3 regions of the Burkholderia sp. Bp9140 genome follow, and region 3 is predicted to be linked to each of the others. Evidence: predicted binding sites of a transcription regulator. Region 3 holds the regulator's gene; each other region holds the start of a gene.
The links. The regulator HrcA, encoded in region 3, represses chaperone genes, less so after heat shock. The targets are predictions, from matches to a motif close to TTAGCACTCNNNNNNNNNGAGTGCTAA.
Positions count from the first base shown of each region.

Region 1: rpoH (RNA polymerase sigma factor RpoH) is a predicted target of HrcA. The motif match lies at 2,244-2,270, and genes of this name have one in related genera.
Region 2: DIE21_RS20380 (co-chaperone GroES) is a predicted target of HrcA. The motif match lies at 3,877-3,903, and genes of this name have one in related genera.

Region 1 is NZ_QTPQ01000004.1:180,060-190,728, reverse strand. It holds gene leuA (2-isopropylmalate synthase) at 1-830, shown strand, start outside; gene DIE21_RS05460 (nuclear transport factor 2 family protein) at 974-1,357, opposite strand; gene DIE21_RS05455 (acyloxyacyl hydrolase) at 1,403-1,972, opposite strand; gene rpoH (RNA polymerase sigma factor RpoH) at 2,332-3,267, shown strand; gene cydP (cytochrome oxidase putative small subunit CydP) at 3,597-3,878, shown strand; gene DIE21_RS05440 (cytochrome ubiquinol oxidase subunit I) at 3,868-5,448, shown strand; gene cydB (cytochrome d ubiquinol oxidase subunit II) at 5,480-6,616, shown strand; gene cydX (cytochrome bd-I oxidase subunit CydX) at 6,671-6,793, shown strand; gene nagE (N-acetylglucosamine-specific PTS transporter subunit IIBC) at 7,008-8,762, opposite strand; gene ptsP (phosphoenolpyruvate--protein phosphotransferase) at 8,850-10,669, opposite strand, start outside.
Region 2 is NZ_QTPQ01000024.1:30,447-41,115, forward strand. It holds gene DIE21_RS20365 (MetQ/NlpA family lipoprotein) at 1-475, opposite strand, end outside; gene DIE21_RS20370 (SUMF1/EgtB/PvdO family nonheme iron enzyme) at 481-1,530, opposite strand; gene DIE21_RS20375 (arylsulfatase) at 1,541-3,490, opposite strand; gene DIE21_RS37305 (hypothetical protein) at 3,628-3,798, opposite strand; gene DIE21_RS20380 (co-chaperone GroES) at 3,936-4,226, shown strand; gene groL (chaperonin GroEL) at 4,239-5,879, shown strand; gene DIE21_RS20390 (porin) at 5,989-7,137, opposite strand; gene DIE21_RS20395 (LysE family translocator) at 7,368-7,982, shown strand; gene DIE21_RS20400 (family 2A encapsulin nanocompartment cargo protein cysteine desulfurase) at 8,077-10,089, opposite strand; gene DIE21_RS20405 (family 2A encapsulin nanocompartment shell protein) at 10,064-10,669, opposite strand, start outside.
Region 3 is NZ_QTPQ01000014.1:78,175-88,843, reverse strand. It holds gene grpE (nucleotide exchange factor GrpE) at 1-389, opposite strand, end outside; gene DIE21_RS37200 (hypothetical protein) at 742-903, shown strand; partial or broken gene DIE21_RS13975 (RNA-binding S4 domain-containing protein) at 875-1,283, opposite strand; gene hemH (ferrochelatase) at 1,289-2,353, opposite strand; gene hrcA (heat-inducible transcriptional repressor HrcA) at 2,492-3,514, opposite strand; gene DIE21_RS13955 (NAD kinase) at 3,645-4,547, shown strand; gene recN (DNA repair protein RecN) at 4,567-6,216, shown strand; gene glnE (bifunctional [glutamate--ammonia ligase]-adenylyl-L-tyrosine phosphorylase/[glutamate--ammonia-ligase] adenylyltransferase) at 6,338-9,139, opposite strand; gene DIE21_RS13940 (YhdP family protein) at 9,367-10,669, shown strand, end outside.

The sequences.
Region 1 (10,669 bases), on a different contig from region 3:
GCAACGGCGAGCGCACCGGCAACGTCGATCTCGTCACGCTCGCGCTGAACCTCTACACGCAGGGCATCGACCCGGGCCTCGACTTCTCCGACATCGACGCGGTGCGCCGCGTGGTCGAGCGCTGCAACCAGATTCCGGTGCATCCGCGCCATCCGTACGCAGGCGACCTCGTGTTCACCGCGTTCTCCGGCTCGCACCAGGATGCGATCCGCAAGGGCTTCGCGCAGCAGCGCCCCGACGCGGTGTGGGAAGTGCCATACCTGCCGATCGACCCGGCCGACCTCGGCCGCAGCTATGACGCGGTGATCCGCGTGAACAGCCAGTCCGGCAAGGGCGGCGCGACGTTCCTGCTCGAACGCGGGATGGGCTTCACGCCGACGCGCCGCGTGCAGATCGAATTCAGCCACGCGGTGCAGACGCTCGCCGACGCGTCCGGCGAGGAAGTGACCGGCGACGCGATCTGCGCGCTGTTCGCCCGCGAATTCTTCGAGACCGGTGGCCCGGCCGCGCGCCACGGCGACGGCGCGCGCTGGCAGAACCGCGACGTCGCGGGCGCGCCGCTGGCCGGCGCGACGCCCGAAGACGCCGTGCAACGCGTGGCCGCGGCGTTCGCGACGGCGGCCGGCGCGACGATCGACGTCGCGTCGTGCGAACACGCGCGCACGGCGGACGGCAGGATCGCGGTATCGGTCGGCTGCCGGGTCGGCGATGCGCCGCTGCGGCATGGCGTCGGGGTGCACGCTGATGCGGCGAGCGCCGCGCTCGATGCGGTGGTCAGTGCGATCAACCGCTCGGCCTGGCATTGCGCCGACCGCCGTGCGGCGGCCTGACCGCGCGGTTTCGCTTCAGGGTTTGAACGTCAGCGAGCGGTGCGTGACCGCCCGTGCGCCGCGCGATCCGCGCCGCACGGGCCAACAAAGAGCGGCCCAGAAGGCCGCTTCGGTCGGGACTTGAAAAAGAGCGCCACGCGCGCTCAGGTCTCGGTCGCGCACCGCGTCGCCTGCCACGCCAGCAGGCGCCATTGGCCCTGCTCATGTGTATGGACGGCGGTATAGGCGATCGGAAACACCAGCCCGCCGTTGTTCGTTTCCATCTCGATCAGCGCGCGCCCGGTGACGACGCAGGTTGCGTCGCCGACCGGCAGCAGGTCCTGCGACTGGATTTCGATCTGGCGATAGCGGCGGCGGCCGGCGACGATCGCGTCGATGAACTGCTGCTTGGTTTCGCGCTTGCCGTTGGTGTGCACGAAGAACACCTTGTCCGACAACTGCGCCTCCAGCGCCTCGCCGTCCCCGTCGACCATCGCCCGGAACCGATCGCGCTCGAGTGCGCGAATCGCATCGACCACCTTCGCCATCGCCTGACTCCTCGGCAACGCGCCCGCCGTGCGCGGGCGTGCGGATCAGAAGTTGTACTGCACGTAGAACTGGTGGAAATTTATACCAGGATTCGGCTCTTTGATACCCGCGTTAGACACATGTTGAAAACGGTAACCGACCTGATACTGTTGGCGTTCTCCGAACTGTGCGCCGACGCCGACGATGTCCGCGAACTGAAAGGACGTCGACAGCGACAGATTGTTCGAGATCGTCGGGTGAGTCAGGAACCGGATGCCGGCGCCGGCCTCGACGAACGGGCGAACCTGGCCCGCGCTCTTGATGAAACGGAACATCGGCGTCGCGCCGATCTCGCCGAGGTTGGGGTGGATGTTGCCGCCCGTGTGCCAGTAGCCGACGTGGCCTTCCATCACGAACGCGAAGTGCCAGCCGCCGATTTCCCACCAGTTCCAGCCCGGATCCCACACCACGCCGAGATCGCCCTTGTCGATCCCGTGGCGGTCGGAAAACCCGCCGCCCGCCTGGATCCCCCACCGGTCCGCGAATGCGGCCCCCGATCCGCCCAGCAGCGACGCCGCCAGCAGCGCATGCAGCGCAAGCCGGCTACGGGGCCGGCGATTCTTCTTATTGTTCATCTGACACTCCAACTTTGCGGGTTGAATGGAGCCTTGCCGCAGCGGCCGGCCCGAGCGAACTGAATGGTATGGTAAAGGACTTTTCGGATCGGCATCACGAAGCGAAATGGTTTGCTTCCAAAAGTACAAAAATCGAAATCGTCTACTGATTACTATCAGAAACAAGGACTTATGGAACTTCCGCCAGCCGGTCCGGTCGCAAATTAGACTATCGACTCGACCAGTTCGATAGAAAACCGGGAACTCGGAAGCCCACGCACCCTCTAAGGAATTAGCACTCGGATTACGGGAGTGCTAAGATGGGCCCCGGAATCTCATCCGAGACCAGGGGTTTGTCCCTGATTCCAAAGGAGTTTTTAGTGAGCCACGCCCTGACCCTTCCGAACACCCTGAGCCCGACGCCGGCCAAGGCCGAATCGGCAGGCTCGCTGGCGCTCGCAACTCAATCGATGTTGCCGGGCCAGCTTGGCAACATCGACGCGTACATCCAGGCCGTCAACCGGATCCCGCTGCTGAGTGCCGAAGAGGAACGCCAGTACGCGACCGAATTCCGCGAAGACAACAACCTCGACTCGGCACGCCGCCTCGTGCTGTCGCACCTGCGGCTCGTCGTGTCGATCGCGCGCAACTATCTCGGCTACGGCCTGCCGCACGGCGACCTGATCCAGGAAGGCAACATCGGCCTGATGAAGGCGGTGAAGCGTTTCGACCCGGCGCAAAACGTGCGCCTCGTGTCTTACGCGATCCACTGGATCAAGGCGGAGATCCACGAGTACATCCTGCGCAACTGGCGGATGGTGAAGGTCGCGACGACGAAGGCGCAGCGCAAGCTGTTCTTCAACCTGCGCAGCCACAAGAAGAGCATGCAGGCGATGACGCCCGAGGAGATCGACGGCCTTGCGCAGGAGCTCAACGTCAAGCGCGAAGACGTGGCCGAGATGGAAACGCGCCTGTCCGGCGGCGACATCGCGCTCGAAGGGCAGGTGGACGACGGCGAGGAGTCGTACGCGCCGATCGCGTACCTGGCCGACTCGCACCACGAGCCGACCGCCGTGCTCGCCGCGCGTCAGCGCGACATGCTGCAGACGGACGGCATCGCGCAGGCGCTCGATGCGCTCGACGCACGCAGCCGCCGGATCATCGAGGCGCGCTGGCTGAACGTCGACGACGACGGCTCGGGCGGCTCGACGCTGCACGATCTCGCTGCCGAATTCGGCGTGTCGGCGGAACGCATTCGCCAGATCGAAGCGAGCGCCATGAAGAAGATGCGCACTGCCCTCGCCGAATACGCATAAATCCCGGCGATTCAGAGCGCTTCACCCAAAACCGCTGCCCACTGGGCGGCGGTTTTTTTTCGCCCGTCCTTTCTCTCCGTTTCTTTCGTATTAATCGACCTTATTGATCGGGTATCGGGCGGTTTCGGGCCCCTTCCGCATAACCTTGATCTACCTCAAGTTTCAGGTCGCGGTTCGCGACGGTCTGCCGCAGCGCAGCACTCGGCATCGGAATGCCGGCATTTTAAAATTGGCACGTCGGCATAAAAGGATTAAAACAGCTTCACGGCCGTCATAAATCCGACGTAGAGTCGCCCCAAAACCCTGTAAATCGATTCAGGATAATCACCTTGATCTCGATCAATAAAGAGCCCGGTCCGCCGCCGCCCGCGCGGCCGGCGGGCACGCCCGGCTGGCGCGCGCGCATCGGCGCGTGGGCACGCGGGCCGACCCTCGCCCGCGACATCACGCTGGTGCTGATCGTCAAGCTGATCCTCTTGATGTCGCTCAAATACGCATTCTTCAATCATCCGCAGGCTGAGCACATGTCGCTGCCGCCTGCCGCCGTCGCCGAGAAACTGCTCTCGGTGCCGGCGCCTGCATCCACCGAGGGAGACCACCATGATAAGTAGCGAAGTCGTCGATCTGTCACGTCTGCAGTTCGGCATCACGGCGCTCTACCACTTCCTGTTCGTGCCGCTGACGCTCGGCCTGTCCTGGCTGCTCGTCATCATGGAAGCCGTCTACGTGATGACCGGCAAACAGGTCTACAAGGACATGACCCAGTTCTGGGGCAAGCTGTTCGGGATCAACTTCGCGATGGGCGTGACGACCGGCATCACGCTCGAATTCCAGTTCGGCACGAACTGGTCGTACTACTCGCACTACGTCGGCGACATCTTCGGCGTGCCGCTCGCGGTCGAAGGCCTGATGGCGTTCTTCCTCGAATCGACGTTCGTCGGCCTGTTCTTCTTCGGCTGGAACCGACTGTCGAAGGTCAAGCACCTGATGGTCACCTTCCTCGTCGCGCTCGGCTCGAACCTGTCCGCGCTGTGGATCCTGGTCGCGAACGGCTGGATGAACAATCCGGTCGGCGCGGAGTTCAACTACCAGACGATGCGCATGGAGATGACGAGCCTGTTCGACGTGCTGTTCAACCCGGTCGCGCAGGTGAAATTCGTGCACACCGTGTCGGCCGGCTACGTGTCGGCGGCAATGTTCGTGCTCGGCGTGTCGTCGTGGTACCTGCTGAAGAAGCGCGACGTCGACTTCGCGCTGCGCTCGTTCGCGGTCGCGGCCGGCTTCGGCCTCGCGGCGACGCTCTGCGTGATCGTGCTCGGCGACGAATCGGGCTATACGACCGGCGAAGTGCAGAAGATGAAGCTCGCCGCGATCGAGTCCGAATGGGAAACGCAGCCGGCGCCCGCGTCGTTCACGCTGATCGGCATCCCGAACCAGGAAGAACAGCGCACCGACTACGCGATCAAGATCCCGTACGCGCTCGGCCTGATCGCGACGCGCTCGATCGACGAACCGGTGATCGGCCTGCGCGAGCTCGCGAAGCACAGCGAGGAGCACATCCAGAGCGGGATGGTTGCGTACGGCGCGCTGCAGAAGATCAAGCAGGGCGACACGAGCGAGGCGACCCGCGCATTGTTCGACCAGCACAAGCAGTATCTCGGCTACGGGCTGATGCTCAAGCAGTTCACGCCGAACGTGACGGACGCGACGCCCGAGCAGATCAAGGCCGCCGCGAAGAAGACGATCCCGCCGGTCGCGCCCGTGTTCTTCTCGTTCCGGATCATGGTGGCGCTCGGCTTCCTGTTCGTCGCGACGTTCGTTGCCGCGTTCTGGTTCTGCGCGCGCCGTGAACTGCTGCAGGACAACCGCCGCTGGTTCCTCCGCTACGCGGTGTGGGCGATCCCGCTGCCGTGGATCGCGATCGAATTCGGCTGGATCGTCGCCGAGCTCGGCCGCCAGCCGTGGACGATCGCGGGCGTGCTGCCGACGCACCTGTCCGCGTCGAGCCTGCAGCCGAGCGACCTGTACCTGAGTCTCGCCGGCTTCATCCTGTTCTACACCGCGCTGTTCGTCATCGAGATCAAGCTGATGTTCAAGTACGCGCGCCTCGGCCCGTCGTCGCTGCAAACCGGCCGCTATCACCACGAACTCGCCGCAACCGGCGAGCGTGCCGCGGTTTGAGCACGCCCCCGCAACGGAACAAGGAATCGCTATGGACTATGCAACTCTCAAGCTGATCTGGTGGCTGCTGGTCGGCGTGCTGCTGATCGGCTTCGCCGTCACCGACGGCTTCGACATGGGCGCGACCGCGCTGCTGCCGTTCCTCGGCAAGACCGACGAGGAGCGCCGCATCATCGTCAACACGGTCGGCGCGACGTGGGAAGGCAACCAGGTGTGGCTGATCACGGCCGGCGGCGCGATGTTCGCCGCGTGGCCGCTCGTCTACGCCGCGTCGTTCTCCGGCTTCTACTTCGCGATGCTGCTCGTGCTGTTCGCGCTGTTCTTCCGGCCGGTGGGCTTCGACTACCGCAGCAAGCGGCCCGACCCGCGCTGGCGCGCGGGCTGGGACTGGGGCCTGTTCGTCGGCGGCTTCGTGCCGGCGCTGGTGTTCGGCGTCGCGTTCGGCAACCTGCTGCAAGGCGTGCCGTTCAAGTTCGACAGCGACCTGCGCGTGACCTACTACGGCGGCTTCTGGGCGCTGCTGAACCCGTTCGCCCTGCTCTGCGGGCTCGTCAGCCTTACGATGCTCGTCGCGCACGGCGCCGCGTTCATCAAGATGAAGACCGACGGCGTGATCGCGCGCCGCGCGTCGATCGCACTGCGCGTGTCGGCGCTTCTCGCGGTCGTGCTGTTCGTGCTGGCCGGCGTGCTGGTCGCGTCGACGATCGGCGGCTTCCACGTGACGCACGCCGCACCGAACGACACGGTCGCGAACCCGCTGCTGAAGGACGTCGCCGCCGGCTCGGGCCTGTGGCTCGCGAACTACGGCGAGTATCCGTGGATGATCGCGGCGCCGGTGGTCGGGATTGCGGGCGGGCTGCTCGCGCTGCTGCTCGCAGGCTCGAGGCAGGAAAAGACGGCGTTCTTCTGCACCGGCCTGATGATCGCCGGCGTGATCCTGACCGCGGGCTTCTCGATGTTCCCGTTCATCATGCCGTCGTCGCTCGACCCGCGCAGCAGCCTGACCGTGTGGGATTCGACGTCGAGCCACATGACGCTGCAGGTGATGCTGTTCGCGGTGATCGTGTTCCTGCCGATCGTCCTGCTCTATACGGGCTGGGTGTACCGCGTGATGCGCGGCAAGGTCACGCATCAGTCGCTCGAAGAGAACAAGCACTCGATGTATTGAACCCGGCCGGGGCGCGCACGCGCCCTCGCCCACCGTTTCGCAAGGAGTCGGACCATGTGGTATTTCAGCTGGATTCTCGGTATCGGCGTCGCGCTGTCGTTCGGCATCGTCAACGCGATGTGGCTCGAAGCGCGGCAGAAGCCGCAGGAAACGCCGGTGCGCGCACGCCGCGACTGACGCCGCGCGGGCGGCGGATCGCGCCGCCCCTGCCGTCCGGAACGAACCTCGCGTCGCGCGAGGTTTTTTTTCGTCCCGGCGATTCGGCAACCCGTTGCCGTCCGCCCCGCCAAAGAAAAACGGCTTGCGACGCATCGCGAGCCGTTTTCGTTTTACCGACTGGTGGCCCGAACCCGCTACGCGGACCGGGCCTGCCTCATCGCCTCATGCCGGATCAGGCCGGTTGCGGGGCCGCACCGCCGCCCGTCGACGTCAGGCGCGCGCCGAGCTGTTCCGCATAGCGTGCCGCCGCATTGCCGCAGACGATGTGGAACGTGTCCGGCGACACCCATGCGACGTCGAGCGCACCGAGTCGATCGCGATCGACCGCCGATGCGTCGCGCACGACGACACGCAGGCGCGTGGTCGCGATCGCATCGAGCGACGCGACGTTGGTCGCCCCGCCGAACACCGCGAGCCAGCGCAGCGGATCGGGGTCGAGCGGGCCGGCCGCCACGCTCGCGCCCGTGACCGGCTGCGCAGCCGCGGCCGTCGCCGTGGCCGTGGCACCGGTCGCGCCGCTGCCGATCGCCGAACGCATCTCGTCGGCAATGATGTCGGCCTCGGGCCCGATGATCACCTGCACGCTGTTGCCGCCGCGCTTGAGCACGCCGCGCGCGCCGATCGACTTCAGTTCCGGCTCCGACACCTTCTCCGGATCGACGACGGTCAGGCGCAGGCGTGTCGTGCATGCGTCGACGACCGTCAGGTTGCCCGCCCCGCCGAGCGCGGCGATATAGCGCTGCGCACGCGGCGCAGCGGCCGGTGCGACGAAGCCGCCCGATGCGTACGACTCGGTCGCCGCATCGGCCGAGGCCGGCTCGCGGCCCGGCGTCGCCATGTTGAACTTGCGGATGAAGAAGCGGAACAGCCCGTAGTACGCGACACCGTACGCGATGCCGAGCGGCACCGCGATCCAGCCCTTCGTCGACAGCCCGTAGTTCAGCACGTAGTCGATCGCGCCGGCCGAGAACGTGAAGCCGAGCTTCACGCCGAGGATCTGGCAGATCGCGAGCGACAACCCGGTCAGCACCGCATGGATCACGTACAGCACCGGCGCGAGGAACATGAAGCTGAACTCGATCGGCTCGGTCACGCCGGTCAGGAACGACGTGAGCGCCATCGAGAACAGCAGGCCGCCGACCATCGCGCGGCGCTCCTTCGGCGCTTCGTGCAGCATCGCGAGACATGCGGCCGGCAGGCCGAACATCATGATCGGGAAGAAGCCGGCCATGAAGGTGCCCGCGGTCGCATCGCCCGCGAAGAAGCGGTGCAGGTCGCCGTGCACGAGCTCGCCGCCGGCCGGCGGCGTGAAGTTGCCGAACACGAACCACGCGAGCGAGTTGATGATGTGGTGCAGGCCCGTGACGAGCAGCAGGCGGTTCAGGAAGCCGAACACGAACGCACCGATCGCGCCCGCCGTCGTCAGCCACTGGCCGGCCGCGTCGATCGCATGCTGGACCGGCTGCCACACGTATCCGAAGACGATGCCGAGTATCACGCATGCCAGCCCGGTGATGATCGGCACGAACCGCTTGCCGCCGAAGAACGCGAGGTAGTCGGGCAGCTTGATGTCCTTGTAGCGGTTGTACAGCAGGCCCGCGACCACGCCCGCGATGATCCCGGACAGCACGCCCATGTTCAGCTTGGGATCGATGTCCTTCATGATCGCGGTTTCGATCAGGTAGCCGATCGCGCCCGCGAGCGCCGCCACGCCGTTGTTGTCCTTCGCGAACCCGACCGCCACGCCGATCGCGAACAGGAGCGGCAGGTTGTCGAAGATCGCGCCGCCGGCGTCGGCGATCATCTTGATGTTGAACACATCCGGCTGTCCGAGCCGCAGCAGGATGCCGGCGACCGGCAATACCGCGATCGGCAGCATCAGTGCCCGGCCCAGGCCCTGTATCTTCAGAAACGGATTCCCGTCCATTCAGTCCTCCAATCCATGTCTCGTCATTAAGCGTCGTTGACCTAATTGCTTTCGTAGTGAAACGGGCCGCGCGCCCGCCGCCGACGTTCAGTCGAGCGGCCAGACCTCGCGGCTTGCTGCCCTTACCGCCTGTGCCGAGTCGAGTGCGAGCAGATCCTGCGCACGCTGGCGACACAGCTGGTAATCGAGACGGCGCACGCGCGCCTTGATGCCCGGCACCGACATCGGGTCGACCGACAGTTCGGTCACGCCCAGGCCGACGAGGATCGGCACCGCGAGCGGATCGCCGCCCAGCGCGCCGCACACGCCGACCCACTTGCCGTGCTTCGCCGCGCCGCGCACCGCGATGTCGATCAGGCGCAGCACGGCCGGATGCAGTCCGTCGGACTGCGCGGCCAGGTCGGCCTGGCAGCGGTCCATCGCGAGCGTGTACTGCGTCAGGTCGTTGGTGCCGATCGACAGGAAATCCGCGTGCTGCGCAAGCTGGTCGGCGAGCAGCGCCGCCGACGGCACCTCGATCATCACGCCGACCTCGATCGGCTCGGTACGGCCCTGCGCACGCGCGAATTCGTCGATGCGCTTGCGCAGCCTCACGAGCTCGCCTGCATCCGTCACCATCGGCAGCAGGATGCGCACCGCGCCGAACGGTTTCACGGCGAGCAGGCCCTGCAGCTGATCGTCGAGCAGGTCGGGGCGCACCTGTGCGAGGCGGATGCCGCGCAGGCCGAGCGCCGGGTTCGGTTCGGGCGGCAGCGTCAGGTAGTCGACTTCCTTGTCGGCGCCGACGTCGAGCGTGCGGATGATCGCGGTGCGGCCCTGCAGCGCGTCGACGATCGACTGGTAGCTCTGCTGGTGCTCGACGACGCTCGGCGCGGCCTGGCGATGGATGAACATCAGCTCGGTGCGCAACAGGCCGACCGCGTCCGCGCCGTTGTCGACCGCGGTGTTCGCGTCGTCGAGTGTCGCGATGTTCGCGGCGACCTCGATCGCCCGGCCGTCGGTGGTCGCGGCGGCGGCGCCGGCCAGCTGCCGGTTCGCCTCGCGCACGCCGTCCAGACGCTGGCGCTCGTGGCGCGCGCGCTCGACGTCGAGCGCGGTCGGCGCGTGTTCGAGACGGCCCGCGCTCGCATCGACGACGACCTGCGTGCCGTCCGGAATCGCGTACAGCGCGTCGCCGACGGCGACGAGCGCCGGAATGCCGAGCTGGCGCGCGATGATCGCCGCATGCGACGTCGCGCCGCCGCGCGCCATCACGAGCGCGGTCACGCGCTGGCGATCGAGCGACGACAGGTCCGACGGCGTGAATTCCTCGGCGGCGAGCACGGCCTCGCCGGGCAGCGCGCGCGTCGCGCCGCTCGTGTGGCCGAGCGCGCGCAGCACGCGCTTCTCGATGTCGCGCAGGTCGGCCGCGCGCTCGGCGAGCAGCGCGTCGTCGAGCTTCGACAGCGTGTCGATCTGCGCGCGGATCGTCGCGCGCCACGCGAAGCCCGCGCTCTTGCCGAGGCTGATCTGGTCGCGCGCCGCGTCGACCAGCGTCGGGTCCTCGAGCAGCACGCGATGCACCGCGAAGATCCCCGCCTCGCCGACCGCGCCGCGCGCCGATGCGTTGCGCACCGTTTCGTCGAGTTCGGCGTCGACCGCCTTCAGCGCCTGGTCGAGCCGGCGGCTTTCCGACGCGGGCGTGCCGGTCGCCTGTTCGGGCGGCACGATGTCCGCATCGTCGAGACGCACGAGCGTGCCGACGGCGATGCCGGGCGCCGCGCACACGCCCGCGAGCGTGTTCGGGTCGAGGGTTGCGCCGGTGTTGTGCACGACCGCCCGCGGTGCGGGCGACTTGAGCCGTGCCGGCGTTTCCTCGACCTCGCCGTGCGCTTCGCGCAGCAGTTCGTGCGCGACCGCGTCGACGG
Region 2 (10,669 bases), on a different contig from region 3:
CGGCCTTTTCGCGCAGCGTCACCAGCGTGTCGTTCTGCAGCAGCACGAGCGCGCGTGCCATCCCGCGCGGATCGGCCGGGATCGCGACCGTCGCGCCGGGCTGCAGTGCGTTCAGGCTCCCGAGCTTGCGCGAATAGAGCGCCATCGGCAGCGTGACGGTCGGCGCGACGGCGGCCAGTGCATAACCTTTCGCCGCGCGCGTCGCGGCAAGTCGCTGCGCGTCCTCGAAGCTCGCCGCGTCGATCCTGCCGTCCACGAGCGCGGTATCGATGCGCGACGCATCGTCGAATTCGACGACGTCGACACCCAGCCCGCGCGCGGCGGCGACACGTTTCACCTCGTCGAGGATGTCCGCATGCACGCCGCGCGTCACGCCGACGCGTATCGCCGGCGCGGCGGCGTCGGCGGCAACGGCCCGAGCCGGATGCGCGAGGCCGCACGCAACGATCAGCGCCGCGGCAATGCAAGGTAGCAACGGCTTCAAGACGCGTCCCTCAGGATCGTGCGGAACCCGATATGCGACGCGCCGAGGTCGGCTTCCTGCTGTTCGCGCGACGATGCGCGGTAACGCACGCAGTAATCGCGCGAGCACAGGAACGAGCCGCCCTTGATCACCATCGGCGTATCGTGCCGGCGCGTCGGCGGTGCGACGGCCGCCGTGTCGCCGTTCGTGTGCGACTGATGCGGGCCCGTGTACGCGTCCTTCGTCCATTCCCATGCGTTGCCGATCATGTCGTACAGGCGGAAGCCGTTCGCCGCGTAGCAGCCGACCGGCGCCAGGCCCGCATGACCGTCCTCGGCCGTATCGAGCACCGGGAACGCGCCCTGCCAGTAGTTCGCGGCCGGCTTGCCCCGTGCGTCGCGCGGCGCCGCGTCGAGCGACGCGTCGTCGCGGCCGGCCTTGCCCGCGTATTCCCATTCGGCTTCGGTCGGCAGATCGCGGCCGAGCCAGCGCGCATACGCGAGCGCGTCGCGCTGCGTGACGAGCGTGACCGGCAGGTTGCCGAGCCCGTCGACGCTACTGCCGGGGCCGCGCGGCTGCCGCCACGATGCGCCCTTCACCCAGCTCCACCACGCGAGGTCGCGCGCATTCAACTCGTCGCGCGTCGGCACATGAAACACGGCCGCGCCGCCCTGCTGCTCCGCCTCGGTCACATAGCCGGTCGCCTGCACGAATGCGGCGAACTGCGCGATCGTCACGTCGGTCTGATCGATCCAGAACCCGCCGACGCGCGCCCTGCCGCCGCCGGCCGGCCGCTCGTCCGCGTAGCCGCGCGTGCTGCCGAACACGAACGCGCCGCCGCTCAGGTGCACCATCCCGGCCTTCGGATCGTCACGCCACTTCGCGGGCAGCCCCGAATAGCGCTCGCACTGCCGCTCCGAGCCGAGCGGCGCGAGCGGGCGGCCGCGATTCGCGTCGTCGAAGGCACCGGCCGGCGACGTCGACGGGCTCGCATAGCCGGCCGCGAACGCGGCCGCGAACAGCGTGGCCGCGAGCGCGGCGCCGAGCGTCCAGAAGCGGAACCGCATCGTGCCGTCCTCAGTAGTAGCCGCGCGGACGCAGCGGCTCGACGCCGCCGACGTTGCTCATGTAGGCCTTCCACTGGTCGACCAGCGTGCTGATCACCGACGGGTTCCGGGCGGACACGTCGGTCGTCTCGCCGCGGTCCGCCGCGAGGTCGTACAGCTGCCAGTGACCGTCGAGCGGCCCGAGCGGCGGCTCGGTCCACAACGCCTTCCAGCGACCGTCGGCGCTGCGCAGGTACGCGCGGCCATACGCTTCGTCGCCGAACGGCGCCGTATGCACCTCGCCCGTCGCCGAACCGGTCAGCACCGGCAGCAGCGACTGGCCCGTCACCGGATACACGTAGCGGTTGTTGTAGACGACCTTGCCCTTGTTCTGGTCGACGCCCGTCAGCGTGTTCACGAGCGGCGGTGCCGGCTGCGACGGCGGCGTGACGCCCGCGACCGCGAGGAACGTCGCCGTGTTGTCGGTCACGTGCGTGAACGCGCGCAGCGTCGGCAACTGTCGCGTCTGGCCGGCCAGGCGCACGATCGTCGGCGTCGACACGCCGCCTTCGGCTGCATAGCCCTTGGTCAGGCGGAACGGCGTCGCGCTCACTTCGGCCCAGCGCAGCCCGTATTGCAGCCGCTGCGCGTTCTGCTTGCCGTTGTCGGTGCCGAGCGTCGCGTAGATCGGCTCCTGTCCGTTCGCGGTGTCGGTCGCCGTCGGGTCCGCGCCCGAGTCGATCGGCCAGCCTTCCGCGCCGTTGTCCGACTGGAACATGATGAACGTGTTGTCGTATTCGCCGATGTCCTTCAGGTGCTGGATCAGCAGGCCGATGTTGTAGTCGAGGTTCTCGACCATCCCCGCGTAGATCTCCATGTAGCGCGCCTGTGCCTTGCGCTCGGCCGGGCTCAGGCTCGCCCACAGCTTGTCGACCTTGCCGGTGCCATAGTCGCTGTAGCCGTCGGCCGCCGAATGCACGGCGCTGATGTACTTCGCGTTCGCGGTGCCGTTGTTCGCCGTCGCGGGCGACGCCGACGTCGTTTCGGGCAGGCCGTCGAACGGCCTGAAATCGGCGGGAATCAGGCCGAGCGCCTTCTGCCGTGCGATCCGCGCGTTGCGGATCGCGTCGTAGCCGGCGTCGTACACGCCCGCGTACTTGTGCAGCCACGGGTCCGGCACCTGCAGCGGCCAGTGCGGCGACGTGTACGCCGCGTACGCGAAGAACGGCTTGCCGTCCTGCTTGTTCGAATCGATGTACGAGATCAGCTTCTGCGTATAGAAGTCCGTCGAATAGAACACGGCCGGACTGCCGCCCGCGCCGCCCGGTTGGCCGGGCTGGCCCGGCTGCACGTAGCTGCCGTCTTCCGTGTAGTTCGACGAGCCGGCCGGCTCGTGTGCGAAGTGGTTCGTCGCCGCGCCGCCGAGCAGCACGTAGCTGCGCTCGAAGCCCCACTGGTCCGGCGTCTGTCCGCTGCCCGTCGTGCTGCCGGCGATCCCCGAGCCGATGTGCCACTTGCCCGCGATGTACGTGTGATAGCCGGCGTCCTTCAGCAGTTGCGCGAACGACAGCGCGCGATCGTTCAGGTAGCCCTCGTAGCCGGGCAGGCCGCGCCGCTCGTCGGTCGGCACGCCCATCGTGCCTTCGCCTATCAGATGGTGATCGGTGCCCGAGATCAGCATCGCGCGCGTGATCGCGCATACGGTGCCGGTGTGGTGGTTCGACAGGATGCGGCCCGACGCGACGAGCGCGTCGAGGTTCGGCGTGTTGATCTCGCCGCCGAATGCATGGATGTCGGAATAGCCGAGATCGTCGGCCATGATGTACAGGATGTTCGGGCGCTTGGCCGCGGGCGTCGCATTGGCCTGCGGCGGCGGATCGCTGTCGACGCCGCCGCACGACGCAAGCGACAGCGCGCCGGCGATCGCGGCGCAGACCACACGAAAACGGAAAGCATGCAACGGCGCGGCGGACTTTTTCATTGTTGTGAACGCTCGATCTACGGGAGCGGCGATCTTAGCGTCGCCCGCGCGGCGCCCAAAGTCGGATTCGTCACATGCTAACGGGGAGGGGGAATATGCGGCGCGCGCGGTCAACCGGCACGCCGCGCGGCGATCATTCAACAGCGCATCACCCGATACGGATCAGCCGGCCAAATCGCGAAAAACAGCGGCGGCACGCGCAACACCCCGCCGTATCGCACCATCGCGAGCAGCAACGAGATCGCGACGAGCGGAGCGTGCGATGTCGAAATCATGCGCTCCGGCTTTGCGACGACGCTCGCCTGCACCGCCCATCCATAGCGCATCCACGCGAATGCTTTTCCGAATCCGTTATTGGATCGCGCAGCCGCCCGTTTTTATACTCGTCAGCACGCTCTAATGACGAGTGCCAACCAATTTCGACGCAACAGAACAGGACGGACAGATGAGCCTACGCCCCTTGCACGACCGGGTCATCGTGAAGCGACTCGACCAGGAAACCACCACCGCCTCGGGCATCGTGATCCCCGACAGCGCCGCCGAAAAGCCCGACCAGGGCGAAGTGATCGCCGTCGGCCCCGGCCGCAAGGACGCGGACGGCCAGCGCATCGTGCCCGACCTGCAGATCGGCGAACGCGTGCTGTTCGGCAAGTACGCAGGCCAGGCCGTCAAGGTGGACGGCAACGAATTCCTCGTGCTGCGCGAGGAAGACATCGTCGCGGTCGTCAATCAATAACGGAGTGCAATCATGGCATCGAAGGAAATCATTTTCAGCGACGTCGCGCGTGCGAAGCTGACCGAAGGCGTCAACATTCTCGCGAACGCGGTAAAGGTCACGCTCGGGCCGAAGGGCCGCAACGTCGTGCTCGAACGCAGCTTCGGCGCGCCCGTCGTCACCAAGGACGGCGTGTCGGTCGCGAAGGAAATCGAACTCGCGGACAAGCTGCAGAACATCGGCGCGCAGCTCGTGAAGGAAGTCGCATCGCGCACCAGCGATGCCGCCGGCGACGGCACGACGACGGCCACCGTGCTCGCTCAGGCGATCGTGCGCGAAGGCCAGAAATACGTCGCGGCCGGGCTCAATCCGCTCGACCTGAAGCGCGGGATCGACAAGGCCGTGGCAGCGGCCGTGGACGAGCTGAAGAAGATCAGCAAGCCGACCACCACCAGCAAGGAAATCGCGCAGGTCGCGACGATCTCCGCGAACGGCGAGGAGTCGATCGGCCAGCGCATCGCCGAGGCGATCGACCGTGTCGGCAAGGAAGGCGTGATCACCGTCGAGGACGGCAAGTCGCTCGCCGACGAGCTCGACGTCGTCGAAGGGCTGCAGTTCGATCGCGGCTACCTGTCGCCGTACTTCATCAACAACCCCGACAAGCAGATCGCCGAGATCGAGAACCCGTACATCCTGCTGCACGACAAGAAGATCTCGAACATCCGCGACCTGCTGCCGGTGCTCGAACAGGTCGCGAAATCGGGCCGGCCGCTCCTGATCATCGCGGAGGACGTCGAGGGCGAAGCGCTCGCGACACTGGTCGTGAACAACATTCGCGGCATCCTGAAGACGGTCGCGGTGAAGGCGCCGGGCTTCGGCGATCGCCGCAAGGCACTGCTGGAAGACATCGCGATCCTGACCGGCGGGCAAGTCGTCGCCGAGGAAACGGGCCTCACGCTCGAGAAGGCGACGCTGGCAGAACTGGGCCAGGCGAAGCGCATCGAGGTCGGCAAGGAAAACACGACCGTGATCGACGGCGCGGGCGACGCGAAGAACATCGAGGCGCGCGTGAAGCAGATCCGCGTGCAGATCGAAGAGGCCACCTCCGACTACGATCGTGAGAAGCTGCAGGAGCGCGTGGCCAAGCTTGCGGGCGGCGTCGCGGTGATCAAGGTCGGCGGCGCGACCGAGATCGAGGTGAAGGAGAAGAAGGACCGCGTCGACGACGCGCTGCACGCGACGCGCGCGGCCGTCGAGGAAGGCATCGTGCCGGGCGGCGGCGTCGCGCTGATCCGCGTGCGGCAGGCAATTCGCGAACTCGAGGGCGCGAATGCCGACCAGCACGCGGGCATCAAGATCGTGCTGCGCGCGCTCGAGGAACCGCTGCGCCAGATCGTCACGAATGCGGGCGAGGAAGCGAGCGTGGTCGTCGCGAAGGTCGCGGAAGGTGCGGGCAACTTCGGCTACAACGCGCAAACGGGCGAATACGGCGACCTCGTCGAATCGGGCGTGCTCGATCCGACCAAGGTTACGCGCACCGCGCTGCAGAACGCGGCGTCGGTCGCGGGGCTGCTGCTGACGACCGATGCGACCGTGTTCGAGGCGCCGAAGGATGCGGCGCCGGCCGCGGTGCCGGGCGGCCCGGGCGCGGGCGGGCCGGGGTTCGATTTCTGACGCCGGTCGAGGTGGCCGCCCGAGCCGGGCGGCTGCATGCCTTACCCACGACGCGTGGCGGCAGCGGCCGCCACGCGTCTGTTGTTCGCGGTCGGCGCGCGAGCCGCCGTCAGAACATCTGGCGCAGGCCGATCGCGGCCCCGACGTTGTTGGTCCTGCCGATCTGGTCGACCTTGCCCGTGAGCGGGTTGGTCACACCCGGATAGTCGGCCGCGAACGCCCCGTTGCCGCGTGCGAAATCGACCGTGCCGTATACCTCGGTGTGCTTCGACAGCGCGTATTCGGCCAGTACGGTCGCCGAATAGTTGATCCCGGAGCCGAGCGTGCCGTCGAGCCGCTGCGCGTTGCGCGCGTGGCCGTAATAGCCGGCCACCGTGATCAGCAACGGCGCGGTGGCCTGCCAGTTCGCGCCGACGTAGAACGTATCGTCGATCCGGTTCGGGCTGCCGCCGCCCAGCACCGGCGCGCCGGCCTGCTGCATGTTGAAGTCCGTCGTGCCCGTCTTGTCCTGCCCGTGCAACCAGCCGGCCAGCAGGCGCACGGACGGCGTGACCTGATACGCACCGCTCACGTGCAGGAAGTTCACCTTCGCGCCGTTGCGCGCACTGCCGTTCACGGACGATACCGAGGTCTGCTGGAAGCCGGCGTCGATCGATGCGGGCCCTCGCGCGTAGGTCAGCTCCACGCCGTACGTGCTGTCGAGGCCCATCGCGCCGGCATGATTGCCGAACCCGTAGATCGCATCGACGCTGAATCCGTTGTACGAGAACTTGTATTTCACGGAGTTCGGCACGGTCAGGTAGTTGCCGATGCCGTTGTACGCCCAGCTGTCCTGCCAGTAGTCGCCGACGGTCATCGGGTCGAATACGTCGCCCATCGTGTCGTACAGCGGCGCGTACTGATTGCCGAACGTCAGCGTGCCGTACCGGTCGCTCGACAGGCCGACGTATGCCTGCCGGCTGAACAGCGTGTTCGCGACGTGCAGCTTGCCGTCGCCGAGCTCGAAACCGTTCTCGAGACGGAAGACCGCCGACAGCCCGCCGCCGAGCGCCTCGCTGCCGCGCAAGCCCCAGCGGCTGTGCGTTTCCGGGCCGACCGTCATCCCGACCAGGTCCTTGCCGTCGGGACCGGCGTTCGTCTGATAACGGAGCGCCGTATCGACGAGGCCATACAACGTGACGGCGCTCTGCGCGCACGCGGACGATGCTGCCATGGCGAGAACGGCGCCGATACCACCGGCGACGGCGATGCGTGTCATGAAAAGCCTCCCTGAGCGATTGATTTTGTAAGCAGTCCGACAGCATTCGCCGGCGGATGCCGGTACTGCGACCGGGAGAATAATCGGCCATATGCGCGGCACCTATTGCCGCTTCCGGATTGGACCTTTCCAGCATCGTCAACAATCGCGGTCGCGGTCGCGGCCGTGCCGCGTCCGGCGCGTCGCGCTCGGGTAAGATGAAAGCCCCTCCCGCTTCGCCGCCCACCGCCATGTCGACCACCCTCACCGCCCTGCTGCCGCTCGCCGGCGTCCTGCTGCTCAGCGTGGCCAGCCCCGGCCCGAACTTCGTGATCGTCACGTCGACCGCGGTCGCGCAGCGCCGCGCCGGCGTGATGACCGGGCTCGGCCTCGCCGCTGCATCGGGCACCTGGGCCGCGATCGCGATTGCCGGACTCGGCCTGCTCGTGACCCATGTCGCCTGGGTGCACACCGCGCTGCGGCTGGCGGGCGCCACCTACCTGATCTGGCTCGGCCTGAAAATGGTGCTGACCGCGCGCAAGCCGCTGCACGTTGCCGCACCGGCCGCGTCGTCCGGCTGGCACGCCGCGAAGAAAGGTTATGTGGTCAGCATGACGAACCCGAAAGCCGTCGCGTTCTACGGCAGTATCTTCGCGCTGATGGTGCCGGCCCACGCACCGGCCTGGTTCGATCTCACGGTCGTCGCGCTGTCGATCGGGATTTCGGGCGCGTGGTACTGCGCGATGGCGCTGCTCGCGTCGCACCCGTCGGTGCGCCGGTTGCTGATTCGACGCAAGGCCGTGCTCGATACGACGGCCGGATTGCTGCTGATGGGGCTCGGCGGAAGGATGCTGGCCGGGCGTTGATTCACATCACGTCCGCTCCGGCATCGACAAAAAAGGCCGCTTGCGACACCCCGTTTCCGGGGGCCGCAAGCGGCCTTGCGTTAGGCTGCGAGCATCAGCGCCGCGCCGCCAGCCTTCTCACGACACTCACCAGCGCGTCGACTTCATCGCACGTGTTGTAGAACGCCAGCGACGGCCGCACCGTCGCTTCGAGCCCGAAGCGCCGCAGGATCGGCTGCGCGCAGTGATGCCCGGAGCGCACCGCGATGCCCTCCTCGTTCAGCGCCTGCCCGACTTCCTCCGTCTCATAGCCCTTCAGCACGAACGACAGCACGCTCGCCTTGTCGCGCGCGGTGCCGACGAGCCGCACGCCCGGCACCGGCGCGAGCACGCTCGTCGCATACGCGAGCAGATCGTGTTCGTAGCGCGCGATGTTCTCGATGCCGACCCGGCTCACGTAATCGAGCGCCGCGCCCAGCCCCACCGCATCCGCGATGTTGCCGGTGCCGGCCTCGAAGCGGTTCGGCGGCGGCTGGAACACCGTGCGCTCGAACGTCACGTCCGCGATCATGTTGCCGCCGCCCTGCCAGGGCGGCATGTCGTCGAGGATCGCGCGCTTGCCGTACACGACGCCGATCCCGGTCGGCCCGTAGATCTTGTGCCCGGAGAACACGAAGAAATCCGCATCGAGCGCCTGCACGTCGACGCGCAGGTGCGAGATCGACTGCGCGCCGTCGACGAGCGCCTTCGCGCCCGCGCGATGCGCCAACTCGACGATCTCCTTCACCGGCACGACCGTGCCGAGCGCATTCGACACCTGCGTGACGGACACGATCTTCGTGCGATCGTTGAGCAGCTTCCGGTATTCGTCGAGCAGCACCTGCCCCGAATCGTCGACCGGAATCACGCGCAGCGTCGCGCCCTTGAGCGCGGCAAGCTGCTGCCACGGCACGATGTTCGCGTGATGCTCGAGATGCGACACGACGATCTCGTCGCCTTCGCCGACGTTCTGCACGCCCCACGTCTTCGCGATCAGGTTGATCGCCTCGGTGGTGCCGCGCACGAACACGATCTCCTCCGGCGAAGACGCGCCGATGAAGCGCCGCACGGTGTCGCGCGCATGCTCGTACGCATCCGTCGCGCGGCCCGCCAGCGCATGCGCGGCGCGGTGGATGTTGGAGTTCTCGTGCGCATAGAAATAGGCGAGACGGTCGATCACGGCCTGCGGCTTGTGCGTGGTCGCCGCGTTGTCGAACCAGACGAGCTGCTTGCCGTTCACGCGCTCCTGCAGGATCGGGAAGTCGCGGCGGATCGCATTCACGTCGAACGGCGGGTGCGCGCCGCGATGCAGGGTGCCCTGCGGCTCGGCTGCCTTCGCATCGTCGATGAAGTAACGCGGCACGTCCGCGCTCGATGCACGCGACACCGGCACGTCGCGATGCACGGCGAGCAACTCGCGGAGCGCGTCGTCGCCCGGCAGCCCGAACGCTTCCGGCGATGCGAAGCCGTTCGACGGCACGACGATGTCCTGCGGCGTCGCCTGCCAGCCCTGCAGCGAGCCGTCGGTGAAGTAATACGGCGACGCGGCCGGCGCGGCCTTCACCGCGCTCTCCGACACCGCCGCATTCGCCTGCGGCACGCCGAGTGCCGCACCGCCGACGCGCGGCTCGAACGCGGGCGCGATCGACACCGCATTGTCGGGCAGCCCGTTCTGCGCGGCCGCATGCGGCGCGAGCGCCGGCACGCGGTTGCCCAGCGACAGCACGTGCGTCGGCGCGGACGGCGCGAGGTTCGCGCCGGGCGCCTTGCCTTGCGGCAATGCAAGCCCCGGCACGCCGGTGCCCGTGCCGCCGGGCCCCGCGAGCGGCGAGCCGGCCGGCGCCGGATTGCTCACCGACGCGAGAATCGGTGCCGCCGCCGGCAACGCCGACGGCACGCCGCCGACCGCCCCGCTACCCGCCGACAGCCCGGGCGCGGTGGCCTGCCCGGGCGGCGTCGCGAAGAACTCGGACGCGAGCCGCGCAAGCGCCGCCGGATCGGGCAGGCCGGCCGGCAGCGGTGCGTGCGGCAACGCGAGCGCGTCGCTGCCGGTCGAGGCGGGATTAACGGTAGGTGTCGGGATAGTCATGGTACTTGGCGATTTCGACATCATCGAGGACAGCCAGCGCATCCGGCGAGTGGACCGCGAGCGAGCAGTACAGCGAGATCAGGTACGACGCGATCGCCTGGTCGTTGATCCCCATGAAGCGCACCGACAGACCCGGCCCCTGCTCGCCCGCGACGCCCGGCTGATAGAGCCCGACGACACCCTGGCGCTTGTCGCCGACACGCAGCAGCAGGATCTTGGTCTTGCCGTCCGCGACGGGCACCTTGTCCGACGGGATCAGCGGAATGCCGCGCCACGTGAGGAACTGCGAGCCGAACAGGCTGACCGTCGGCGGCGGCACGCCGCGCCGCGTGCATTCGCGGCCGAATGCGGCGATCGCGAGCGGGTGCGCGAGGAAGAACGCCGGCTCCTTCCACACCTTGGTCAGCAGCTCGTCGAGATCGTCGGGCGTCGGCGCACCGGTCAGCGGAAAGATCCGCTGTTCGTCGGCCACGTTCGCGAGCAGCCCGTAGTCCGGGTTGTTGATCAGCTGGCTTTCCTGCAGCTCCTTGATCGTCTCGATCGTCAGGCGCAGCTGTTCCTTGATCTGGTCATGAGGACT
Region 3 (10,669 bases):
GGGTTGATCGCGACGACACGGCCCTTATCGAGCGCGCTCGTCAGCTGGCGCAGCGTCAGCTCGACGCCTTCGCGCACCTTCGCGATGTCGCCGGACGTGTCGCCGACGGCGGCCTCGAGGCTGTCCAGCACGGGCAGCAGGTGCTCGGCAAAGCTCTCGATCGCAAACTTGTGCGCCTTCGAGACGTCATCCTGCGCGCGGCGGCGCACGTTCTCGGTCTCGGCCTTCGCCCGGAGGAAGCTCTCCTGCAGCTCGGCGACCTTGGCTTGAGCGTCCGCGAGCGCCGCGTCGGCTGCTTCGGCGGCGGGAGCGGCGCCTTGCGCCGCCTGCTTCTCGCTGCCGATGTCTTCGGCCGATTGGGTAGCCGGGTTCTCTTGCGTGTTTTCCATGTCGCTGAAAGTCGATTAGAGGTTGAAGCCAAATCGGCAACCGCCGGACCGTATATCCGGCGGCACCGCACATTGTTGGGGCAAATAAGGGCGAAAACTGCAATTTCAAGAGGGTTATTCGCCGGCATTCGCCAATGCCGAGAAACAACCGCGCCGCATGCCGCCCGATTGCGCGCATTTGCCGCCAAATCGGCGGAAACGGCCTGTAACAACGCTTACCGGGCAAGTACTAGCCCGGCACAGGGCGCTGAACTACACTCCAGTGAAGCGTCGGAAAAGCGTGTTTACCCTAGCTGACCGCCGCCTGACATCCACCTGGCGCCGCATTCACCCGTCCCGAGAGGCGAGTACCGTGAAACTGACCTTTGCCATATCGGTGGTCGCGCTGGTACTGATTGCCGGCACCACCACCATCTGCCTGTCCGGAGCCGTCACCGACCGCACGACCGAATACGGAAGCGCGCGGGCGACGTTCGACCAGATGTTCAGCTCCCACCAGAAAATCTGTCGATGATGCGCCGGTCGCGCTTGGTCGGCCGGCCGTGCAGTTCCGCCGCCGGCTCGCGATACGTGCGGCGCCGTTCCAGTTCGGCGAGCCGCGCGACGCGCCCCGCTTCCATTTCCTGGTAAAGCGTCTGCGCGATGCTCGCGGGCCCGCGCACGTCGCAAATGCCCAGCACGGCAATGTGCCAGACGACACCATCGATCGCAATCTCGACCTCGTCGCCGACGCGCACGTCCTTCGCCGGCTTGACCGCCGCGCCGCCGATCTTCACGTGGCCCTTGTCGACCGCGTCGGACGCGAGCGAGCGCGTCTTGAAGAAGCGGGCCGCCCACAGCCATTTGTCGATGCGCAGCTTCGCTGCCGGGTTCCGTCGAAATCCTGTAGTTCATCGCGTTCAACTCACCGTTTCGGGCTGCGCGGCCTTCACCGGCCAGCCCTGCAGATTCTCGGCGACGATCTCGCCCACCGCGCCGATCCACGCGGGCGCGCCGTTCAGGCACGGAATCCGGTGGAACGCCTGGCCGCCGCCCGCGATGAACGCGTCGCGCACCTCCATCCCGATCTCCTCGATCGTCTCCAGGCAATCGGCCGTAAAACCGGGACAGAACACGTCCGCTCGCCGCACGCCGGCCTCGCCGAGCTCGCGCAGCGTCGGCGCCGTGTACGGCTGCAGCCACTCGGCCTTGCCGAACCGCGACTGGAACGTCACGCGGCACTCGAGCGTCGACAGCCCGAGCACGGCCATCAGCAGCGCGCCCGTCTGCTGGCACTGGTCATGATAGGGGTCGCCCAGGTCGAGCGTGCGTTTCGGCACGCCGTGAAAGCTCAGCACCAGCTTGTCGCCGGCCGCGAAATCGGGCCGGCCGTGCTGCGCCCAGTACTGGCGCACCTGCTCGGCCAGCGCGTGAATGTAGGCCGGATGGTCGGCGTACTGCCGCACCGTGCGCACTTCCGGCTGGTTGCGCATCCGCGCGAGCGCGGCGAACGCGGCATCGAATGCCGTCGCGGTGGTGGACGCCGAGTACTGCGGATACATCGGCATCAGCAGCACGCGCTCGACGCCGGCACGCTTGAAGTGCGCGAGCGCCTGTGCAATGTTCGGGCTGCCGTAGCGCATCGCGTAGTCGACCGTCACCTGATAGCCGTTCGAGGCCAGCAGGTGGCGCACGCCGTCGGCCTGGCGCTCGGTGTATACGCGCAGCGGCGAGCCCTCGGGCATCCAGACGGCCGCGTATTTCTTCGCGGACGCGCGGCCGCGCAGCGGCAGGATCAGCGCGCGCAGCAACACCTGCCAGACGACCTGCGGGATTTCGACGACGCGGGGATCCGACAGGAATTCGGCCAGATAGCGCCGCACCGCGCGCGGCGTCGGGGCGTCTGGCGTGCCGAGATTGATCAGCAGCACGCCGATGCGATGGGCAGCCGCGACGCTCGAAGGCGGCTCAAGATCGAAACGCATGGGCAGGAACGTGCTCGGGGCACGCAGTCGGACGGCCCTCAATTATAGCGGGCCGCCTCGCTCGGGTCGGCTGGCCGTTCGGCCGACTGGCGGCGCGCGCGGCGCCGCGGCACGATGGCGGGACGGTGTCGCTCCAGGTTACTGCTGGCTCAGCGTGAGCGACAGCAGGCGCGCGGTGATGTCGACGATCGGGATCACGCGGTTGTAAGCCATGCGGGTCGGCCCGATCACGCCGAGCGTGCCGACGATCTGGCCGTTCACCTCGTATGGAGCGGTGACGACGCTCATCTCCTCGATCGGCACGAGCGTCGATTCGCCGCCGATGAAGATCTGCACGCCCTGGGCGTGGCTCGACACGTCGAGCAGTTGCAGGAGGCCCGTCTTTTGGTCGAACACGTCGAACAGCTTGCGCAGCCGCGCCATGTCGGACGACAGATCCGCCACTTCGAGCAGGTTGCGCTCGCCGGAAATGAGCACGGTGTCCTCGGTGTCGGGCACCTCGGTGCTGGCCGTCACGGCCGCGTGCATCAGCGTGGTCATGTCGCCGCGCAACTGGTCGATCTCGTCACGCAGGCGGCGGCGCACCTCGTCGAACGACAGCCCGGCGAAATGCGCATTGATGTAGTTGGACGCCTCGGTCAGCTGCGACGGCGAATAGTCGCGCGGCGTCGCGAGCATCCGGTTCTGCACGTCGCCCTCGGGCGTGACGATGATCAGCAGGATGCGCTTGTCCGACAGGCGCATGAACTCGATCTGCTTGAACACGTGGCTGCGGCGCGGCGTCAGCACGACGCCCGCGAACTGCGACAGGTTCGACAGCACGCTCGCGGCGGCCGCCACGACCCGCTGCTGCGGCTCGCCGGCCTGCAGCGTGTTCTGTACCTGGCGCGCCACGGCTTCGGCGTCGATCGGCGCCTCGACCGTCAGCATCGTGTCGACGAACAGGCGGTAGCCGCGCGGCGTCGGCACGCGGCCGGCCGACGTGTGCGGGCTCGACACGAGGCCGAGCTCCTCCAGGTCGGACATCACGTTGCGGATCGTTGCCGGGCTCAGCTCGAGCCCGGAGTAACGGGACAACGTGCGCGAGCCGACCGGCTGACCGTCGGCGATATACCGTTCGATCAGGGTTTTCAGGAGGGTTCGTGCGCGAGGATCTAGCATGATGGAAAATTTTAGCGCAACCGCGCGAGCACGGCGAGTGGCCGCGGCCACAGTCGCGCGGGCTGACCGATCCGGCCCCGTCTGCGCACAGCCGGTTCTTTTCGTCAACGAGCTATGGTGTAATGCCGGCATGAAAACCGGTAATCAGTTCAACACCGTCGCGCTCGTCGGCCGGAGCAACACGCCCGGCATCGCCGAGCCGCTCGCCACGCTGGCTGGCTGCATCGCGAAGCTCGGCTTCGAGGTCGTGTTCGAAGCCGACACCGCGCGCGAGATCGGCATCTCCGGCTATCCGGCGCTCACCCCGGCGGAAATCGGGGCGCGCGCGGACGTGGCGGTCGTGCTCGGCGGCGACGGCACGATGCTCGGCATCGGCCGCCAGCTCGCGCCGTACAAGACGCCGCTGATCGGGATCAACCACGGGCGGCTCGGCTTCATCACGGACATCGCGGCCGCCGACATGCAGGCGCGCGTTCCAGTGATCCTGTCGGGCAAGTTCGAGCGCGAGGAGCGCTCGCTGCTCGAGGCCCGGATCGTGCGCGACGGTGAACCGATCTACCACGCGCTCGCGTTCAACGACGTCGTCGTGAACCGCAGCGGCTTTTCCGGGATGGTCGAGCTGCGCGCGTCGGTCGACGGCCGGTACATGTATAACCAGCGCTCGGATGGCCTGATCGTCGCGACGCCGACCGGCTCGACCGCGTATGCGCTGTCGTCGGCCGGCCCGATCCTGCATCCGCAACTCCAGGGCATCGTGCTCGTGCCGATCGCGCCGCATGCGCTGTCGAACCGGCCGATCGTGCTGCCCGACGATTCGAAGATCGCGATCCAGATCGTCGGCGGCCGCGACGTCAACGTGAACTTCGACATGCAGTCGTTCACCGCGCTCGAGCTGAACGACACGATCGAGGTGCGCCGCTCGAAGCACACGGTGCCGTTCCTGCACCCGGTCGGCTACAGCTACTACGCAACGCTGCGCAAGAAGCTGCACTGGAACGAACACGCATCGAACGAAGACGACAAGGCGTCCTGACGCACCCCCGCCCGACACCATGCTCCGCCACCTCTCGATTCGCGACTTCGTCATCGTCGCCGCGCTCGATCTTGAATTCGACAGCGGCTTTACCGTCTTTTCCGGCGAAACCGGCGCCGGCAAATCGATCCTGATCGACGCCCTCGCCCTCGCCCTCGGCGAACGCGCCGACGCGAGCGTCGTGCGCGCGGGCTGCGGCCGCGCCGACATCACCGCCGAATTCACGCCGCACGACCGCGTCGCGCGCTGGCTCGACGAACATGCGTTCGACGCCGAGGACACCGTGATGCTGCGCCGCGTGATCGACGCGAACGGCCGCTCGCGCGCGTTCATCAACGGCACCAGTGCGACGCTCGCGCAGCTGCGCGAGCTCGGCGAGATGCTGGTCGACATCCACGGCCAGCACGCGCACCAGTTGCTGATGCGGCCCGACGCGCAGCGCGAGCTGTTCGACACGCACGCAGGCCTCGTCGCCGATGCCGCGAACGTCGCCCGCGCGTGGCGCGTATGGCGCGACGCGACGCAGGCGATCGACGCCGCGAAGGCGCACGAGCGCGAACTGCAGCTCGAACGCGAAAAACTCGCCTGGCAGCTCGCCGAGCTCGACAAGCTCGCGCCGCAACCGGGCGAATGGGACGAGGTCGGCAGCGAGCACAAGCGGCTGTCGCACTCGGCGAACCTGATCGCCGGCGTGCAGGGCGCGCTCAACGCGCTGTCGGAAGCCGACGACGCGATGCTCCCGCAGCTCGGCGCGATCGTGTCGAAGCTGCGCAGCCTGGCCGACTACGACACGGGGCTCGGCGATGCGCTCGCGTCGCTCGAGCCGGCCGAGATCCAGCTGCAGGAAGCCGTCTATTCGCTGTCGCACTACGCGCAGCGCCTCGATCTCGACCCGGCCCGGCTCGCGCAGGTCGAAACGCGCCTCGACGCGCTGCACTCGACCGCCCGCAAGTTCCGGCTGCCGCCCGGCACGCTGCACGAGGAACATGCGGCACGCCGCGCGCAACTGGCCGCGCTCGACGCGGCTGCCGATCTCGGCGCGCTCGATGCCGCACAGTCGAAGGCATGGGACGCCTATCTCGCCGACGCGAGGCACCTGTCGAAAGCGCGCGCGCAGGCCGCGAAGGCGCTCGGCACGGCCGTCACGGCCGGCATGCAGGAACTGTCGATGGCGGGCGGCAGCTTCGAAGTCGCGCTCGTGCCGCTCGCCGACGGTGGCCCGCACGGGCTCGAGCAGGTCGAATTCCGGGTCGCCGGGCACCCCGGCGTGCCGCTGCGGCCGCTCGCCAAAGTCGCGTCGGGCGGCGAACTCGCGCGGATCAGCCTCGCGCTCGCGGTGATCGCGAGCGCGGCAAGCCCGACGCCGACGCTGATTTTCGACGAAGTCGACACGGGGATCGGCGGCGGCGTCGCCGAAGTGGTCGGCCGCCTGCTGCACCAGCTCGGGCGCGACCGCCAGGTGCTGTGCGTGACGCACCTGCCGCAGGTCGCCGCGCGCGGCGATCATCACTTCCAGGTCGCGAAGGGCGCCGACGACCGCGGCGGCACCGTCTCGTCGGTCGTCCCGCTCGACAAGGCGAGCCGGGTCGAGGAAGTCGCGCGGATGCTCGGCGGGCTCGAGATCACGGCGACTACGCGCAAGCACGCGAAGGAAATGCTGGCGGCCTGACGCGCCCACCCCGCTATCCGTTCGTCGAATGCGAAAAGACCGGCGCATGCGCCGGTCTCCTGATGCGGAAAGCGGCCGCTCGATCGGCGCCCGCCCTGCCCCGCAGAGTCGAACGTTCGACTCAAACGCCCGTTTCGACCGCCCCGAACACGCGCTCCCACAGCGCCGTCACGGCCGCCCGCTCGTCGGCCACCAGGCCCGGATCGACCCGCGCCTTCTCCATCCCGTCGAGCCGCAGCTTGTGCTGCAGCTTCCGGTACTGGCGGTACGCGGCGCCGACACGCTCGGCCTCGTCCTCGCCCATCAGCCCGAACCGCGCGACCTCGCGCAGCAGCGCGATGTTGCCGGTGTTGCGGATCAGCTCGGCATCGCTCGACGCATGCAGCAGCACCCAATACTGGACGATGAACTCGATGTCGACCATCCCGCCGCGATCGTGCTTCAGGTCGAACAGCTCGGTCTGGTTCGGATGGCCCGCGAACACCTTGCCGCGCATGTCGACGATTTCCTTCGCGAGCACCGCCCCGTCGCGCGGCGTCGTCAGCACCTGCTGGCGGATCGCCTCGAAGTCCGCGCCGATCTGCGCGTCGCCCGCGCTGTAGCGGGCGCGCGTCAGCGCCTGGTGCTCCCACACCCACGCGGTGTTCGCCGCATCACCCTCGCGCAGCTGGTAGCGGCGGAACGCGTCGAGATCGGTCACGAGCAGCCCGGCCTCGCCGTTCGGCCGCAGCCGCAGGTCGATGTCGAACAGCGCGCCCGCGCCGGTCGCGGTCGTGAGCCACGTGATCAGCCGTCGCGTGAACGTCGTGTAGACGTCCGCCGAGCGCTCGTCGGAGTCGTCGTACAGGAAGATCAGGTCGAGATCCGATGCGTAGCCGAGCTCCTTGCCGCCGAGCTTGCCGTACGCGATCACCGCGAACTTCGGCACGTCGCGATGGCGCTTCGCGAGCTGCGACCAGACCACTTCGATCGTCACGTCGAGCACCGCGTCGGCGAGTTCGGACAGGCGGTCGCTCACGTGCTCGACCGACAGCTGGCCCGCCAGATCGATCAGCAGGATGCGGAACACCTCCGCATGCTGCGCATGCCGCAGCAGGTCCATCTGCTGCTCGGGGCCGTCGGCTGCCGCCAGGCGCGCACGCAGTGCATCCTTGAATGCGGGCCAGTCGAACGGGCTCGCGATCGCTTCGTCGTCGAGCAGTTCGTCAAGCAGCTGCGGATGGCGGATCAGGTAGCCGCCGCCCCAGCGCGTCGCGCCGAGCACCGACAGCACGCGGTCGAGCGCGGCCGGGTACTCGGTCAGGAGCGCGAGATAGACGCCGCGCCGGCTGACCGTCTCGAGCAGGTCGAACAGCCGCACGATGGTGTCGTCGCGGCGCGCGGCGTCGATTCGCGGCGCGGCCTCGAGCGCGCGCTGCGCGACGCTGTCGAAGCGCTGCCGGCTCTTTTCCGGCAGGCCCGCGTAGCGCGACGACTGCCAGATCGCGCGCAGCCGCGCGAGCACGGTCGCCGGATCGGCGAAGCCCAGGCCATCGAGGCGCGCGAGCAGCGTGTCGTCTTCGCCGTCGTCGGCGAGCGCCCCGCTCCAGATCCACCCGGCCGACGTGTCCTCGCCCGCCGCACAGGGGCCACCGCTCACCTTGTCCGCGAAAATCTGGTCGAACTGCGCCTCGACGAAGGTGCGATAGCCATCGAGCACCGTCATCAGCGCCGCGTAGTCCGCAAAGCCGAGCGACGCGGCCAGCGCCGCGCGCTCGTCCGGATCGACCGGCATCGCGTGCGTCTGCGCGTCGTCGCGGTACTGGAGCCGGTGCTCGAGCGTGCGCAGGAAGTTATAGGCGCCGGTCAGGCGCTCGCGCACGTCCTCGCCGATCAGCCCCCGCGCCTGCGCATGGCGCAGCACCGCGAGCGTGGGCCGCACGCGGAATTCCGCATCCTGGCCGCCGCGGATCAGCTGGAACACCTGCGCGCTGAATTCGATCTCGCGGATCCCGCCGCGCCCGAGCTTGATGTCGTCGGCCTTGTCGGGCCGCATCGACGCGCGGCGCGCGGCTTCCTGGCGAATCTGCTGGTGCAGCGAACGGATCGCGCCGATCACGCCGAAGTCAAGATAGCGGCGGTACACGAACGGCTTGACGATCGATTCGAGCTGCGCCTCCAGCCGCTGCGCCGCGTCGCTGTCGCCTTCCGACACGAGCCGGCCCTTGATCCACGCGTAGCGCTCCCATTCGCGCCCCTGCACGTAGAAATATTCCTCGAGCATCCCGAGGCTGCAGACGAGCGGCCCCGAATCGCCGTTCGGACGCAGCCGCATGTCGACGCGAAACACATAGCCGTCGGCCGTGACCTCGGACAGCACGCCGATCAGGCGCCGCCCGAGCCGCGTGAAGTACTCCTGGGTGGACAGCGGCGAGCGCGTGCCGCCGGCCGTCTCGCCGTCGTCCTCGTAGACGAAGATCAGGTCGATGTCCGACGACACGTTCAGCTCGCGGCCGCCGAGCTTGCCCATCCCGACCACGCCGAGCACGACGCGCTGGCCGTCGGCGCCACGCGGCTCGCCGTACATCGCCTCGAGCTCGGCCGACAGCAGCGCGAGCGAGCGCTGCACGGCCACTTCGGCGAGATCGGTCATCGCGGCCGTCACCTCGGCGACATCGGCGAGGCCGCGCAGGTCGCGCTCCGCGACCGCGCCGAACACCTCGACACGCAACTGCCGCAGCGCGCGCTTCAGCTGCTCGTCGCCCGGCGCGGCCGTGCCGGCCGGCGGCGCGAGCAGCTCGGTCAGGCGCGCGTCGAGCCGCGCGCGGGAAAGCGGCGCGGCGGCCCACGCGGCGATCTGGTCGGACAGCGCAGGACGCGCGGCGGCCGCGCGGGCGATGTAGCGGGAGTAGGACGGGCTGATCAGGGTGGAAGCGTCGGTCATCGAAAAGCGGGCCTGGCGGTAAGGCCCGCCGCCGCGGGGCGACACGTGCGCGCCCCGCTGCCGACAGGCCCCTTGGACTCGGCGCGGTGTCGCGACGCGGATGCGCCGCCGCGAAACCGCGCGCCGGAAAGCCCGTGCCGTGCTGCCGCAACGGCCGCCGGCACGAACCCCTGTGATACATTTCAACGTCAGTCTGCAAAACTACCATATCGCCGCCCTTCCGCCGCATGTCCGACCGTCAGGAATCCGCCGTAGCTGCGCCCGAAGCGGGACCTCCGAAGCACGATCACCCGGTCTTGCGTCGCGTGTTCAGGGTGACGCTGGCAGTCGGGATCGGCACCTACTTCATCGCGTCCGGCGCATTCCTCGGGCTGCGCTACGTGCTGCTGCCGCGCATCGACGAATACCGGCCGCGCATCGAGCGCGCGGTGTCCGACAAGCTCCACGCGCAGCTTTCGATCGGCAAGCTGTCTCCGAACTGGTCCGGCATGCAGCCGGGCGTCGAAGTCACCAACCTCACCATTCGCGGCCGTGACGGCCGGATCGCGCTGTCGGTCCCGCACGCGACGGCCGCGCTGTCGTGGATGTCGCTGCTGCGGCTGTCGCCCGCGCTGTCGAGCCTGATCGTCGACCACCCCGACCTCGTCGTCGCCCGCGCGGCCGACGGCTCGCTGACCGTCGCGGGCGTCGGCGTCGCGACCACCCACGGCGGCAACGACACGTTCAGCACGTGGCTGCTGAAGCAGGAAGCGATCGTGCTGCGCAACGGCACGCTACGCTGGCGCGACGCGCAGCACGACGCGCCGGAGCTCGCACTGTCGGGCATCCGCCTCGCGGTGCTCAACCACGGCCGCGAACACAAGGCCGCGCTTCAGGCCCCCGCGAACGGCACCTTGCTGCTCGGCCCGCTCGACTTCCGCGCGCGCTTCAGGCACAAGCCGCTCGCGCCGATCGGCAAGCCGACGAACTGGACCGGCGACGCCTATCTGTCGACCGGCCCGGTCGACCTGCAGACGCTCGGCCGCTATCTCGACATCCCGCTCACGATCCACGCGGGCCGGATCGACAACGCGATCTGGGCGACCTTCCAGGACGGCCACCTGCGCTCCGCGGGCGGCGACCTGCAGGGCGCCGACGTCGTGCTGCGCGTGCGGCCGACCCAGCCGCGCCTCGACGTGCCGACGGTCGGGTTCGGCTGGGACATGGCGCTGAACGCCGGCCGCGACTACACGCTGCACCTGACGCGCTTCAACGCGGCGCTCGGCCAGCCGCCGCTGCCGGACGGCACGCCGCTCGCCCGCTCGCTCGCGCTGTCGACGCTGACCGCCCGCTACCGCGTGCCGGCCGCCGACCAGGGGCAGTTGCTGAGCGTCGTCGGCGACCGCGTCGATCTCGGCATCCTCAGCGAGTTCATCCGCGGGCTGCCGCTGCCGGCGCGCCTGCGCAACGAGCTGATCAAGCTCGACCCGCGCGGGATGGTGTCGAACTATCACATCGAGGTCGAACGCGCGAAGCCGGCGCGGGCCGATC